3 regions of the Paenibacillus sp. plas6 genome follow, and region 1 is predicted to be linked to each of the others. Evidence: riboswitches for the same ligand, from Rfam matches in the RefSeq annotation. Region 1 holds a riboswitch; each other region holds the start of a gene.
The links. A riboswitch is a leader RNA that binds a small molecule or an ion and turns the genes downstream of it on or off. The one in region 1 is predicted to bind thiamine pyrophosphate.

Region 2: it holds a riboswitch for thiamine pyrophosphate, as region 1 does, so the genes downstream of both, AC2TDL_RS17975 (ABC transporter substrate-binding protein) here and thiM (hydroxyethylthiazole kinase) in region 1, are expected to answer to the same signal.
Region 3: it holds a riboswitch for thiamine pyrophosphate, as region 1 does, so the genes downstream of both, AC2TDL_RS12455 (ECF transporter S component) here and thiM (hydroxyethylthiazole kinase) in region 1, are expected to answer to the same signal.

Annotation. Positions count from the first base shown of each region.
Region 1 covers NZ_CM170151.1:3,432,064-3,437,026, forward strand. Annotated here, with positions in the region: gene AC2TDL_RS15205 (YutD family protein) at 1-443, shown strand, start outside; gene AC2TDL_RS15210 (NAD kinase) at 529-1,329, opposite strand; gene ylbJ (sporulation integral membrane protein YlbJ) at 1,412-2,491, opposite strand; TPP riboswitch at 2,867-2,985, shown strand; TPP riboswitch at 3,028-3,151, shown strand; gene thiM (hydroxyethylthiazole kinase) at 3,329-4,150, shown strand; gene thiE (thiamine phosphate synthase) at 4,137-4,793, shown strand; gene thiD (bifunctional hydroxymethylpyrimidine kinase/phosphomethylpyrimidine kinase) at 4,835-4,963, shown strand, end outside.
Region 2 covers NZ_CM170151.1:4,066,270-4,071,232, reverse strand. Annotated here, with positions in the region: gene AC2TDL_RS17985 (ABC transporter permease) at 1-145, opposite strand, end outside; gene AC2TDL_RS17980 (thiamine-binding protein) at 135-434, opposite strand; gene AC2TDL_RS17975 (ABC transporter substrate-binding protein) at 498-1,547, opposite strand; TPP riboswitch at 1,798-1,909, opposite strand; gene AC2TDL_RS17970 (glycosyltransferase) at 2,093-3,151, shown strand; gene AC2TDL_RS17965 (LysR family transcriptional regulator) at 3,334-4,209, shown strand; gene AC2TDL_RS17960 (hypothetical protein) at 4,470-4,622, opposite strand; gene AC2TDL_RS17955 (zinc metalloprotease) at 4,750-4,963, opposite strand, start outside.
Region 3 covers NZ_CM170151.1:2,754,343-2,759,305, reverse strand. Annotated here, with positions in the region: gene AC2TDL_RS12460 (ABC transporter ATP-binding protein) at 1-1,373, opposite strand, end outside; gene AC2TDL_RS12455 (ECF transporter S component) at 1,432-2,001, opposite strand; TPP riboswitch at 2,084-2,197, opposite strand; gene AC2TDL_RS12450 (hypothetical protein) at 2,354-2,656, opposite strand; gene AC2TDL_RS12445 (hypothetical protein) at 2,663-3,049, opposite strand; gene AC2TDL_RS12440 (IS30 family transposase) at 3,299-4,258, opposite strand; gene AC2TDL_RS12435 (hypothetical protein) at 4,456-4,611, shown strand; partial or broken gene AC2TDL_RS12430 (IS1595 family transposase) at 4,662-4,963, opposite strand, start outside.

The DNA of each region.
Region 1 (4,963 bases):
AGGAAAGTAAGGATTCTAAGCAAAAAGATTCGAAGGAGATGAAAGAAGCTAAAGAAGCTAAGGATGAAAAAGACGGAAGTGACTCAAAGGAAGTAAAAACAAAATCTACTTTGCTGGATAGCTTCGATGACGAGCTCAGCTCTTTAAATACAAAGGAAGCTGCCAATCGCAGCAAGCGCTCCGTTCAACGTGAAAAAGGCGGGGAAGAGAACGGTGCTGAGAAGTCTCGCTCACGTAACCATCAACGCTCTCGTAGCAATCAACGTCAACAAGCTAAGGCTCAAGTCGATGATGCGATAGAGAATGAGTTGGACAATGGAAGCAAGAAGGAAGGAAAGCTTAAGCGAAAAGATAATTTTTATCGTAAGGGCAATCGTCCTCAAGATAAAAAAAACAAAGGCAACAGACATCAAGCTGAGCAATTAAATTCTAGCAACAGCTAACAATACCACAATTGCATTTCTCAATTAAGAAAGGGATGCTTAGAGCATTTGTTACAATGCTTCTAGGCATCCCTTATTGATTATATTAATTTAGTGAGTCGATCCCAATAAACGCATTGCGAACACGATTCCAGAATGGGAACGGTCTGTAGCGGGCAAATCTAACTTTTTTAGAAGCAACCGCACATTTTATTGAGATAACATCATCAAACATTTTACCAATATGATCCACATTAATTTGAATTTTTTGCTGTTTCATACAAATGATATCGCAGTAATGGTGCTTTGGCAGCAATACAGACGAACCAAGCGTTCGATAAACAATGTTGTTAATCGAGGCGATTTCAGTGATCTGCAAAGATTCAATAGTTGGATGAACAATCGATCCTCCCAAGCTTTTATTGTATGCAGTGCTACCGGTAGGAGTAGAAATAACAATGCCATCTCCACGAAACATTTCAAACTGCTCACCATTAATATTCACTTGTGCGACCATTGTATTGTCGACGCCTTTAAGCGTAAACTCATTTAGCGCATAGTACTGATAAGTGCCTGATTGCGTAACAAGCTCAATATTTGCTAATGGGTACTGAACGATATTCGGTTCAATAGTACTCATTTTCTCTACAAGTAGCTCCAGCTCATGAGGCTTCCAGTCGGCATAAAAGCCAAGATGTCCAGTATGGATTCCGACAAAAGCAACATGCTCAATTTGATCTAAATAATAATGGTAGGCTTCCAATAACGTTCCGTCTCCGCCAATGGACAGGACAATATTCGGCTTTTGCTGATCCTGCTGAAGACCTTTTTCACTTGCGAGTTTGATGAAGGATTGCGCTAATTCCTTGGATAAAGAGTCTCCGCGATCGATAACAGCATATTTCAATGTAATAAGCTCCTTTACATGTTCCTTGTACATATAAAAGCATAGCTGAAATGAAAGCAATGTTCAAGGTGTAATAACTTCTTTAGCTGGGTCCTAGCCAATTCCAAAGGAGATACAATAAAATGACCGAAACAATGCAGTGCAGAAGCCGAGCAAATAGAAAAGGAGTATATCGTATCGAGGTGTGACTTAATATACTGGCAATTTGCGCATGCACTGAAAGTCCGCCCCAAGAAAGCACTGCAACAGCGAGCGCTGCTTGATGCTGCAAAGGAAGTGCAGTTAAACTGGCTTGTTGCGCACCAAGCGTAACTTCAAATACGCCTGGAATAATGCCTTCTGCTATGAGCGGAGAAATTCCCAGCAATTGAAACAAATGCTCTAATGCAACAATCATCGTTGCTAAAAGTTTAGCATCAGACAATAACTGAAGAACGACAGAAAAGAACACGACTAATCCGCCAACAACAATCATTAGACGTAACGCAGAATTGATTGCTTGATGAATAATGACAGCCAGCGATCGGCCATCCAGCAGTCTTGCCTCATGCATCGCGTGCAGAGCTTGATGTAGCAGGCTGCGTTGATATTGACCAGCAAAGCTTTTAGTTGCTAACTTATTGAATGCCTTCTTCTCTTCTTCGCTTACATCATGAAACCGCATAAGAATACCTACAATTAATGCCCCAATATAATGAGCAGCAGCTAGGATAACTGCCAGTTTTGCCTGTCCAAAGAAGCCAATTGAAACCGCACCAATTAAAAAAATCGGGTCAGAGGAGGTGGTAAAGGCTACTAAGCGCTCACCTTCACGTCGATTTAGTAAGCGTTGCTCATATAATTGGGCTGTTAACTTTGCTCCAACAGGATAACCAGAAATATATCCTAGCGTAACGACAAAGCCGCCAATGCCAGGAATACGAAAGATTGGTCGCATTAACGGATCTAAAATTTTTCCGAAAAAGTGCACTACACCGAAGCCAAGCATAAGTTCAGATATAACAAAGAAAGGAAATAGTGCAGGAAATAAAACTTCCCACCAGATGGCTAAACCACGTAACGAAGCGCTTAGTGCCTGCTGTGGAAAGAGAAGCATAAGTAGGATGATTATTGACGATAATATACCAAGCAAACTTAATGGTCGGAACAGTATTTTTAACATACGGGTACATCCTATTCTCTTAATTTTTAATTCTTATAAATATATATGAAATAGGAGGTACAAGCATGCCGCTTAGCTAACAATCAATATTTGTAATGTAAACGTAATACAAATTGACCACTAAACAATGACGAAATGTGATATACTAAATATATATGAGATGATGGAGTGATGATCATGGCCATTCTGACAGGTATTCTAGTATGCGCGTTTGTATATGTGATCAGAGAAGCAGTATCCTCCCCAGCAAATAATAAAGATTATGATTATAAATAAAGTTGTAAATTTTACAAGTTTAGATAGCCAGTTCTGCTATGGTGCAGAGACTGGCTTTTTTATTTCTCTTGAAAAATAGTAAAATTGCCAGTATAATACAAATTATTGCAGGGGAGCTTGCAGACATGATCGTCTTACAGGCTGAGAGGAAGGTGAAGCCTTCGACCCTTTGACCTGATGCGGATAATGCCGCCGTAGGAAGTCGTCGATGAACTATTTTCAGGAGGCGCTCCCAAGGTGTCTCCTTTTTTAATTGAATAGAGATTTGGCAGGGGAGCTTGCAGACAAGACAAGATTGTCTTAACAGGCTGAGAGGAAGGTGAGACCTTCGACCCTTAACCTGATGCGGATAATGCCGCCGTAGGAAGTCATCGATGGAGTTTTTCATAGGAGGCACCCGAGGTGTCTCCTTTTTTTTGCTACTGAAGGTGCATAGAATCCAAGGTCATTGGAACAAAGTAAGACGCTTTTCTATCTTGTTTTGCTGTAAAAGAGGGTCATGTTGCAATGTTCTGATTGCAAGTAATCTTCAAATCTCAAATTGATAGAGGAGTGTATGTAATGTTTGAAATTTTGCTAACTAACGTTCGTAAGACTGGTCCGCTCGTCCACAATATTACAAACTATGTGACCGTCAATGATTGTGCCAACATTGTGCTCGCTTGTGGGGCATCTCCGATTATGGCAGACGATGTGAAAGAAGTTGCGGAGATTACTGCAATTTGTGGCAGTCTTAATATTAATCTCGGCACGTTAAACGAAAGTACCTTTGCCGCTATGCTGGCTGCAGGAAAAAAAGCAAATGAATTGGCACATCCCGTTGTCTTTGATCCAGTTGGTGTTGGTGCCTCAAAATTGCGTACAGATTCAGCCTTTAAGCTGCTTGAGGAAGTTCAATTCACTTGTATACGCGGGAATATTTCAGAAATTAAAACATTAGCTCATGGCAGTGGAACGACCAGAGGAGTCGATGCTGATGCAGCTGATAAAGTAACGGATGAGAATTTAGACGAAGCGGTTAGTTTTGCAAAAGCATTTGCTCAAAAACATAGAACGGTTGTAGCTATAACTGGTGCAATCGATATTGTTGCCAATGAAAACCAAGCATACTGTATTCGCAATGGTCATCCTATAATGTCCTCGATAACTGGTACTGGTTGTCAGCTTTCAGCTTTGATAGCATCGTTTTTAGCAGCAAATCCACAGCATCCTTTACAAGCAACTGCAGCGGCGGTTTGTGCGATGGGCATAGCAGGAGAACTTGCTCATTTGCGACTATCCCCTATGGATGGCAATGCATCTTGCAGAAACTATATCATTGATGCCATTTATAATTTAACACCGACACAGTTGGAGAAAGGTGCAAAGTATGAAGTGCGATAAGAAACATATGTTACTTTATGCAGTTACAGATCGAGCCTGGGTCGGTAAGCAAAGTCTGTATGAGCAAGTAGAATCTGCCCTGAAAGGTGGGGTTACCTGTGTGCAACTTCGTGAAAAAGAACTCGGCTATGAAGCGTTTTTGGCAGAAGCGCTAGAAATAGCTGACCTCTGTAAGCAATATGGTGTTCCTTTCTTTGTTAATGACAATGTGGAAATTGCTATTTCGTGTAATGCAGATGGGATTCATGTTGGCCAGGGGGATATGAACGTTTCGCAGGTTCGGTCTTTAGTTGGTGACAGAATGATGATTGGTGTGTCGGTGCATAACGTTGAAGAAGCTTTAGAGGCTGTTCGTAACGGAGCAGATTGCCTTGGAATAGGTGCTGTCTTTTCTACTGCTACCAAGCAGAATGCAAAAGCTGTAACTCTCCAGACACTTCGCGATATTTGTCATGCCGTAGATCTTCCAGTAGTTGCGATTGGTGGGATTAACAAAAGCAATATGCTGCAATTAGCAGATTCTGGGGTTGATGGAGTGGCCTTAGTTAGTGCTATTTTTGCTGCCGAGGATATTGAGCATGAATGTCGCGAACTTCGCAAGCTGGCTGAGCTGACTGTCAATAGACATAATACCGTTTCTTAAGGAATCATTTACTTGTAAATTATAAGGCAAGGAGAATGAGTATGAGAACAGCATTAACAATTGCTGGCAGTGATTGCAGTGGAGGCGCTGGTATTCAAGCCGATCTAAAAACGATGACAATGAACGGAGTTTACGGGATGAGTGCAATTACTGCCTTAACTGCACAAAAT
Region 2 (4,963 bases), 630 kb from region 1:
TTTCCTTTATTACTTCGATTGGTGAAGGTATGAGCCATCGGTCAACAAGCTCAATTCGAACGACAAGTTCCCATAAAATAAAAAGAATTGCAATCATAACAATTGGCGGAACAATTGTCCGCCAAATTGATTTTTTATTGTCCATTTGGATACTTCTCCAATAGCTTTTCCATTGATACGCCTTGCGGGTTATAGGAGATTTTAATTTGCGATAATGCCCCAGGACAGCCTGCTTCTATCATTGCTTCATGCATGCGCTGAACGATCGATAATAGCTCAGCTAGATCGCCCTCTATCGTTGTTTCTAGTGGGGCAACACGATATGGCAAGCCAGATGCTTTAATAATTGCGATAGCTTGATCAACATATGGAATTACACTTTCACCGTTATTTGTCTTAGGAATCATTTGGATACTTAACAATGCGTTTGCCATCATAATCACTCCTCTAACTAATCCTCTAACTAAATTACCTCTTTTAAGCTTAAACATTCCTTATTATTCTGGTAAAAACTCATTAGTAAACGCTTTTTCCGCTTCAAGCTCACCTTCAAGCAAGCCATTGCTATACATCCAGTTCGCATAACCTTGCCATACTTCTAACTTTTGCTCGCCCCAACGTTTTGCATCATCCTGATAACGTGGACTTAACCATTGCTGACTTGCCTTAACAAGCTCTGGATTTAAATCTGGCTCTGCTGCAATTAAAACATCCGCCGCTTCCTCTGGATTGTCAATGCTGTACTGATAACCCTTTGCAACCGCGGCAACAAAGCGTTTCACTAAATCAGGATTGTCAGCAATTAGCTTTTCGCTCGTAACGACGATCGGTGTGTAATAATCTAAATTCTCATTATAATCCTTCATATAAATCATATTAAGATCAACGCCGCGTAGCTCAGCTTCTATTCCAGTCCATGCATAAAAAATCCATGCAAAGTCAATATCACGTTCAATTGCTGAAAAAAAGTCACTGTTGCCCATATTTATAATGTTTAATTTGCTAAAGTCAGCATCAGTAGCTATCATTAATGATTCAATAGTCGCTTGCTCAATTGGCGAACCCCAACCTCCATAGCGCATACCTTCAAATTGCTTTGGAGTTTCAATTCCTTTCGCTTTAGGTGAAGCAAAGCCTGAAGTATTATGTTGAATAATTGCAGCAAGCGAAACAACTGGTAAACCAGCAATCCGCGCTAATGTGACGTTTTCTTGATAGCTAATTCCAAACTCAACATTGTCTGATGCAACATGTGCATCTGCACCACCATCTGCTGGAGCAATAAATTCTACCTCTAGCCCTTGCTCAGCAAAATAGCCAAGATCACGTGCAACATATAATCCAGTATGATTCGTATTTGGCGTATAGTCCAGCATTAAGCGTACTTTTTGCAGTTCTTCATTTCCCCCTTGCTGCTCGTTGACATTAGTTGCAGATTCTGCTTGCTTAACATTTTGCTCTTTGTTGTTAGCACCACCGTTGCCACAAGCCGCTAAAAGCATAATTAGCGCTGTGATTAATAACGATTTCAAAGCTACGTTTTTCATCTCTCTTCTCCACTTCCTTTTTTTCTATTGCTGTCCAATTGAACAGTTAGTACCGAGCATCCCTACGAAAAAAGGCATCCTTCACACCAGGAAGGATGCCTGTAACAAGCAATCTTCACATGATATTATGCAGAAAATAGAATTCCTCTTTTTCTCCACAATCATGCAAAACAGTGCATATTTACTATGCCGAATTTCGCCAAATTTCATTAATACGGCAAAATAAAAATCGACATAGAAAATGACTGCCGATTTAGCAAGTGCACATTTCCTACGCTGGTATTATCCAGTTCAGGTATCACGGTCGAGAACAAAACAGTTCTCCTCTCAGCCAAGTATTCTTAGCTCCCGAAGTGACTATTCAATTGGTCAAGCTTCCCACATTATAACAAATAAAACTAAGGTTGAATACCCCCTAAATTTTTAGGACTTTGACCAGCACTTTTAGCTTTTACGGTTAATAGACTAATACAAGGAGATTTTAACGTAGCACGTTTCAATTTGATATATAAAGGGTGATGATGTTGATATCTATCAGCTTATGCATGATCGTAAAAAATGAAGAAGATGTACTTGAGCGCTGTATTAACAGTGTTAAGCCTGCCGTTGATGAAATCATTATTGTAGACACTGGATCTACAGATTCTACTAAGGAAATTGCAGCCGCACTTGGCGCAAAAGTATATGATTATGAATGGACTAATCATTTTGCTGCTGCACGTAATTACAGCTTTAAGCAAGCGACCAGTGATTATATTCTATGGCTCGACGCAGATGATGTGCTTATGCCAGAGGATTTAGAGAAATTAATCGAGTTAAAAAAACAACCTGGATTTGATTATGATACAGTAACGATGAAGTACCATCTTGCGTTTGATGATGCTGGAAAACCAACCTATAGCTACCGCCGTAATCGTCTTGTAAAGCGAAGTAATAATTTTCAATGGATTGGTCCAGTACATGAATATTTAGCTGTCTATGGAAAAACGTATCATTCCGATGTTGCCGTTACCCATCGAAAAATTCGACATTCAACTGATCGTAACATCAATATCTACTTAGCGCGCTTGGAGCAGGGAGAATCTTTTTCGCCGCGTGATCAGTATTATTTTGCCAATGAGTTACGTGAACACGGGCGCTACGAGGAAGCGATTGAGTGGTATGATAAATTTCTTGATGGCAAACGAGGCTGGATCGAAGACAATATTAATGCTTGCTCACGCAAAAAATTTTGCTATATCAAACTAGGCAATTACGATATGGCATTACGCAGCCTACTCCGTACACTAGAATATACCCCACCACGTCCAGATTTCTGTTGTGAAATGGGAGGAATCTTTGCAGATTTAAGACGATATAATGAAGCGATTTATTGGTACAACCAAGCACTATTTACTTCACAATACAATTCTGATATGAGCTTTCATAACCCTGCTACAGCAACCTGGCTACCTCATTTACAGCTAACTGTTTGCTATGACCGAATAAAAGATTACGAAAAAGCAGTCGAGCATCATAAGAAAGCAAAGGAGTTAAATCCTAAACATCCAAGTATTGTCTATAACGATAATTACTATAAAAATAAAGGGTTACTAAAAGATTAATTTAACTTAGACTGGCGTTAGCCAAGCAAAATTAGAGTTAACGCCAGTCATTACATAAAGCCTGGTCCAAATCCCTCATCAATAAACCCTTTTTCATTGTTTTTTCGAGAAAGCATTACTATAATAATGAAATAAGTAAAATAATGTATAGTTATTTTTGTCATAGAAGGGTTTAATGTCAAATGAATATTAATACAGAATGGTATCGTATCTTTTTAAGTGTATCGAAGACTAAAAATTTAACGAAGGCTGCCCAGCAATTACATATTACCCAGCCATCTGTCAGTTATGCGATTAAACAGCTTGAGCAGAACCTTGGAGTTACTTTAATAACTCGATTATCTAAAGGTGTAAAATTGACTCAAGAAGGTCAAATGCTTGCTGATTATGTTGAGAAAGCTTTTCATCAGTTTGCAGCAGCAGAGAACTCTATCCAAATGCTAAAGCAATTTAAGATGGGCTATATTCGCATAGGTTCAAACGGTGCAATTATAAAAGATGTGATCTTACCAGTACTGGACAAATTTCATATTGAATACCCCGATATACGTATTCAGCTATTGCAGTCACAAACAAATGTAATCGTCGAGCAAATTAAGGAAGGCAAACTTGATGTAGGATTTGTTTATCAGCCAATTCGTGACTCTGAGGTTGTCATTACTCCGTTAAAAACTATTGAAAATTGCTTTGTCGCAGGCGGCAAGTTAAAACATTATGGCGATGAGCAACCGCTCTCGATTCAACAGCTGACAAATCTTCCTTTAATTTTGTTATCTGCAGGCAGCTTAACGCGCAATATGCTTGAAGTGTGGTTTGCTGCCCAAGGCTACACGATTAATGCAGATATAGAATTAAACAGCATTGATATGATGGTGGAGTTTGCAAAACGAGGATACGGAATAGCTTTTGCTACCAAATCAATGGTACAGCAGGAGATCGCGCGCGGCGAGCTTGTGGAACTAAAAACGGAGTTGCCGCTGCCTAAACAAGAGTTGTGCATTGTTACAAGCTACAGCAGCAGTTTGATTACGGAAATTTTTAAGAGCAAGTTTGTATAGTGGCTTAGAAAGCAGCTGTTGGAAAACGCAAGTACAAGTTTTTCAATATCGCTGCATTATCATAAGTTAAATCATCGCTTCGGAATGAGATAGCCCTTGCAGGCGCAGTTAAAATCAGATTCATTCAATCGCAATTTCAAGTATCAAGGTTAAATTGCCCGCTTCGCTTTCAGGGCTATCTATTCCTTCACTAGACGCTGTGCTTTTATTCCTGCGCATCACTGCTCCTGATTGCTTCAATCCGCTGTTCTTTCCTTGAGCTACTTTCTCTCGCTAAGAGCTGTTTTTGTAGACGCGCTCCACTGTAGCATTTCTTTTATTTCTCCAATAATATGTTCAATCATTTGCTCCTGGTTTTCATCCAATAATTCTGATTTTGCGCTTAGTGCTTTGTTTAATAATGCTTTAGTCATTAAAACATTGCCTTTTTTTAGTTAATTACTCCCTGACTTAAGTTATAAAAGGTTTGACCGTAAAATGGCTTTATTTCGCGTAAAATTTTCTCCGCTTCGTCTATAGTTTTATCTTTTATAAAGTCAATCAGCACAAACTAAAGCATGTATAACCATCCGTATGTTTAAGCGGGATGCTGGTCGCAACGATAATTGCCATATTAATAATGAGCATATAATTGAGAAAATCTATAGCAAAATAAGACATTGCAAAGCTAGTTTTCAGTAAAAGACAGCATATTACCGTGACACTGTTAAATAATATACCGCCTAATAGATAAGGAATCAGTTTTCTGCGCATT
Region 3 (4,963 bases), 680 kb from region 1:
CTCAATCTGCGCTTTTGCCCTAAAGATAAGTCATACGGATGCCGCTGGGGATCGAGATGATCCATATGGAAATATGTAAGCAGCCGCTGTACTTCCACAGCAATTTCTTCCTGTCTTTTTCCTTCCTTGACTAAAGGTAATGCTAATTCATCGAATAAAGAATCTGCCACAAACTGCATCTCTGGATTTTGAAACACCAGCGCTATTCCCTCTGGCACATGACGTTTTTTCAATTGCTCAGAAAACTCTTTCCCATGCAAAATATATTTCCCCGCAGTCCAAATTAACTGTGCTAAAGCAAGTAATAGTGTGCTTTTTCCTGCACCATTTTCACCCGTCACGGCAATCCAAGATTGTGCAGCGATATTTGCCATATCGATGTGCAGCTTGCATTGTTTGCCACGATACGCATCAAATTGTGCTAATGACAAAATTGATTCGTTGACCGAGCAACTATTATCGCTGCAAGCAATAAGAGAAAGACCCGCTTGTTGCCGATTCGCCTTGATCTCTTTCCAACGGGATGATTCCAAATATTCGTCCCAAACTGTAGGATACCATATTCCATACCGGACTAATGCTGATTTATGAGAACGAAACACCTCGCTCGGCGTGCCGTCTGCAAGAAGTCGCCCTTGTTCATCCAACATGATGATTCTGTCGATCCAGTCTAAAATCGCGTCAATTTTATGCTCAACCAAGATTACTGTACGATCATTTAGCGAATGTTTTATCGCTGCCCAAATTTGCTCAGTGCCTTCTGGATCCAGTAAAGCCGAAGGTTCGTCCAAAAACACAGTCATTGGCTTTAATAGCAATACAGAGGCTAATGCTAGTCTTTGTTTCATCCCTTGGGACAATTTTTGAATCGGAATATGAAGATTATCTAGCGATAGCCCTACCCAAGCGAGCACCTCACGCATCCGCGATTCCATTTCTTGTCGCGGCACTTGTAGATTCTCTAGCACGAAAGCAAGCTCTTCGTCCACACAGGGCATACAAAATTGAGTATCCGGGTCTTGAAATACAAATCCCCACGATTCAGGCAATTGAATATGGCTATATTTCAGCGGCACTTCGATGGAATTCGGAATTAAGCCGCACAGCACCTGCAATAACGTAGATTTTCCTGAACCGCTTGGACCTAAAATAAGCACTTTTTGTCCTTGAGGAATATGCAAGGTTAAATTTTGAAAATAAATGTTCGGTTCCCCGGGAAATTTTAACCGCAAATTTTCTACACTAAGGCAGATGTCGCAATCATGAATAATCATATTGTTCGATAAAGAATTACCCACATTTTGGGGCTCACGAACCTCACGATTTCCTTCGTGTACAGGAATTTCTTGAGATTTACTATTTGCAACTATCATGTTTGTTCCTCCTTGCCTAGCTATATCGCTAGATCCCCCTTGCATCGGAAGTAATCAATTACTGATCTAGTTGCTTATACTCATCTGGAGAAACAGGACGAATTAAGTTCGTTACTTTAGTAGCTTCAAGCGCCTTAATAATGTAATAAGCGAATATACCAGTGAAAATAAACGAGCTTACCACTCTTAATCCATATTTCACAGCTAGCGCCCAGGCTTCCAAATCCGCATAGCCGTAATACAGATCGAGCGAAAAACTTCCTAAACAAGACATCACTCCTGCAATTCCCGCTACTGCGATGTTATACGATTTGTAGCGAAATGCTGCAAATAATAGCTCGGCAGCCAGCCCTTGGACAAACCCGTATATTAATACTTCTACACCGTGTCCTATAACAGCAGACAGCCCAGCACCTGCTAAGCTAGCAAGCAAAGAGGCGCCCGGTTTGCGAATGAGCAGAAACGCAAACGGACCTACCATAAACCACATTCCGTAAACTAGCTGCTTCAATGTTGGCAAAATAGGTGAAAGAAACGTATAAAAGTCGTCCCAAAATCTCATAATTACTCCAAATACGATGCCCACCATAATCGTTACTAACACATCTGTAAATTTCCACTGTTTCATCAACATTCTCCTTTTCTTATCAAAATTACAAAAAGAAAAACCGTCCAGACATAGCTAGACGGTTTGATTGCACGGAAAATAAACGTTCTTCCATCACCCTCTCTACGCTGGTATTATCCAGATCAGATCAACCGGTCAGTAGCGGACTACAGCTACAATCTCAGCCTGATTCCCTCAAGCACCCGTATGTGGAAATTCTTATTCGATTGTTTATAAAGTACTACATTTTTTCATTTTTGACAACTATATTCATTCATATTTATGCGAAAAAAGTAAAAAAAGATTGAATTCTATCGTCCGCGCCATACGCTTTCTAGTGAATTTTGCTAGCTTTTGCAGCTATGGCTTAGACTTAGTGCATACTATTCATCGTTTTTCTAAGATCCGTAATAAAATTATTCATAGCAAGTGTAGAAGGACCAAAAAATCCTCCGCCATAACATAGCTTAATTGATTTTTTTACGAATGATGCAAAGCGATAGTCGCCCATCATCGTTTCATCAAATAAATTTCTTAATTGATGATTGTTAAAATTACAGAGGACCTGCCATAGTTCAAAGTCAGTTTCTAAGCATTCATTGTACCAGTTAACTGCTACAATGTTTAATAAAAGTTGTTTATCATTAATCGGATCGGCTGGATAAAAAACGCTCATCAATCATTACCCCGCTTTATGTTCAACGTATCGTTCAAAATCAATTCCCATTTTTAATAATGCTTCTATTAGTGTATCGGTATTGCCAAGCTCAAAATTATAAAAATCTACCAGCACTCGATTAGTAACTTGTATGAAACGTCCATTTCTTTTGTCCTGAACGAGATAATCTAAAATAAAACCGATGATTACACCTGTCGGTTCATTGGAAAGTTCTCTCGGGATACCATTGTTTTTTAGAAATAAATATAGCTGTTCGAATACATACTCTCTTTCCGTTTCAGTGCTTAATCTTCCGCTGCCAAATTTGTTTGACATTTCAGCTCGTGCATTTAATAATGTTTCTTCAGAACTACCAGTTAAAACAGATAAAGCCTTCAATAGAAATCCCATAGTTTTCTCCACCTTAATTGTATTTTGTCAAACAACAGGCCTTGAAATTAAACAGCATTTATTCTATTTCTCATCTGCATCTATTACTGTTTAATTTATAGTATTGCAATTTCCAAATAATTCTAAAATATATTTCCAATATATAACTTTTATTATATATCTAATATAAAGTAAACCACAAACTAATTTTTCCATTCAGTTAATCGTGGCATAAGACTATGGGGAACTTAATACTAAAATGATAGATTGTCAAGCTAAGTGCGACAACTCGTCCATAATCGCTTCGTGAGAAGTTTTCCAACCTAGACATTTACGTGGTCTATGGTTGATTAAATCTAAAGCACATTCAAGTTCAGCTTGATCTATCGTGTTTAAGTCGAACTTCTTAGGAAAGAATTCTCTGAGAAGCCCATTGGCATTTTCGTTACTGCCTCTTTGCCAAGATGAATAAGGATCAGCAAAGTAAACCATCAAGCCGTGTTCTTCTAACAATGCTTGATGGCAAGCGAATTCCTTCCCACGGTCAACGGTAGCTGTAAACATAGGTAAAGCAAGTTCTTCTAAAGCCGTAGCAACAGCTTTCTCCATAGACAAGGCTGAACGGTCAGGCATTTTTACAGCGTAGTAATAGCGTGTTTTTCGTTCGACAAAGGTAGCCAAGCAGCCTTTACTTTTACCACGGCTAGAAACGACAGTATCAAGCTCCCAATGACCAAAGGTTTCACGTTGCTTCACTTCTTTTGGACGTTGCCTGATGGATAATCCAAGATTAAAGCGACCTCTGCTTTCACGAGGCTTTCTACGCTTTCCCTTGTGTCGCAAGAAGATGGTGTTTCCTTGGACGAGCTTCCCCTGGTAAATCCAGCGATAGATGGTCTTAAAGGATACCGCGTGCTCAGGATCGTCTTGTTTCATTCGACCTTCAATTTGTTCTGGAGACCATGTTGCAGCCAGAGTTTGAGTAAGGTAATGTGCTCTGTCTTTGTTCCACTTTCCTTTTGGTTTACTTTGCATCCGCTTGTGCTGATAATCGGCTTGTGCGTCGCTAGCCTCATAAGTAGAAGAGTGGTTATTCATGCGTTGTATTTCACGAGAAACCGTAGAATGGTGGCGCTTGATCTGCTGTGCAATGGCTCTTGCACTCCATCCTAAATGTAATAATGTTTCTATTTTTGTACGCTCGTTTATGGTAAGATGTGTATAGCTCATGACGAGTTCTCCTTGTAGGTGGTGTCTGGTAACTTCATTCTACACGAATTCGTCATGAGTTATTTTTTTAGGTGTCGCACTTCATATTACAATCTTTCTTATATAAAATGAATTTCAAACTATCAAAAACAGTTTAATTGAAACTAAAGGGTTAAATATTCGTATAGAATATTATAGATAGAAGGTGGTGTTACTACATGGACTATACTGAAATATATAATGAGAAACTGATTACCTCAGTAAAAGAGAAATTGAATTCCATCGGTGAGGTTAAAACGGTGAAGTTTTTGAGAGAAGAAACAGGTATGTCATTAATAGCGGCGAAAAAATTTGTAGATGCATGTAAAGCGTAGGCACTACATAATCACTACTTAGAGCGAGTCACTAACCTGTGGCTCTTTTTTTATACACTTCTTAGCGTTTCAACAGTATTATAGTTAGATTTTTGACATGCTGAAATAAGCATTTGTTCTACACGTTTATCAAATGCTAAATGTTTCCTCAGTTCTAACCAACGAAACCAATAAAGATAGTTATCTAAATAACGAGTACCCACACCTTTGAAGCGTTCCATCCAACCTTTGAGACGATTATGAAAGTTATTAACAAGTTGAATGTGGTAGATTCCCTTTTTCACACGTTGTTGTTGTCGTTCGTTGATTGTTTCATGTTGTAACCCTTTAATTCTTGCAAACTTCTTATAAT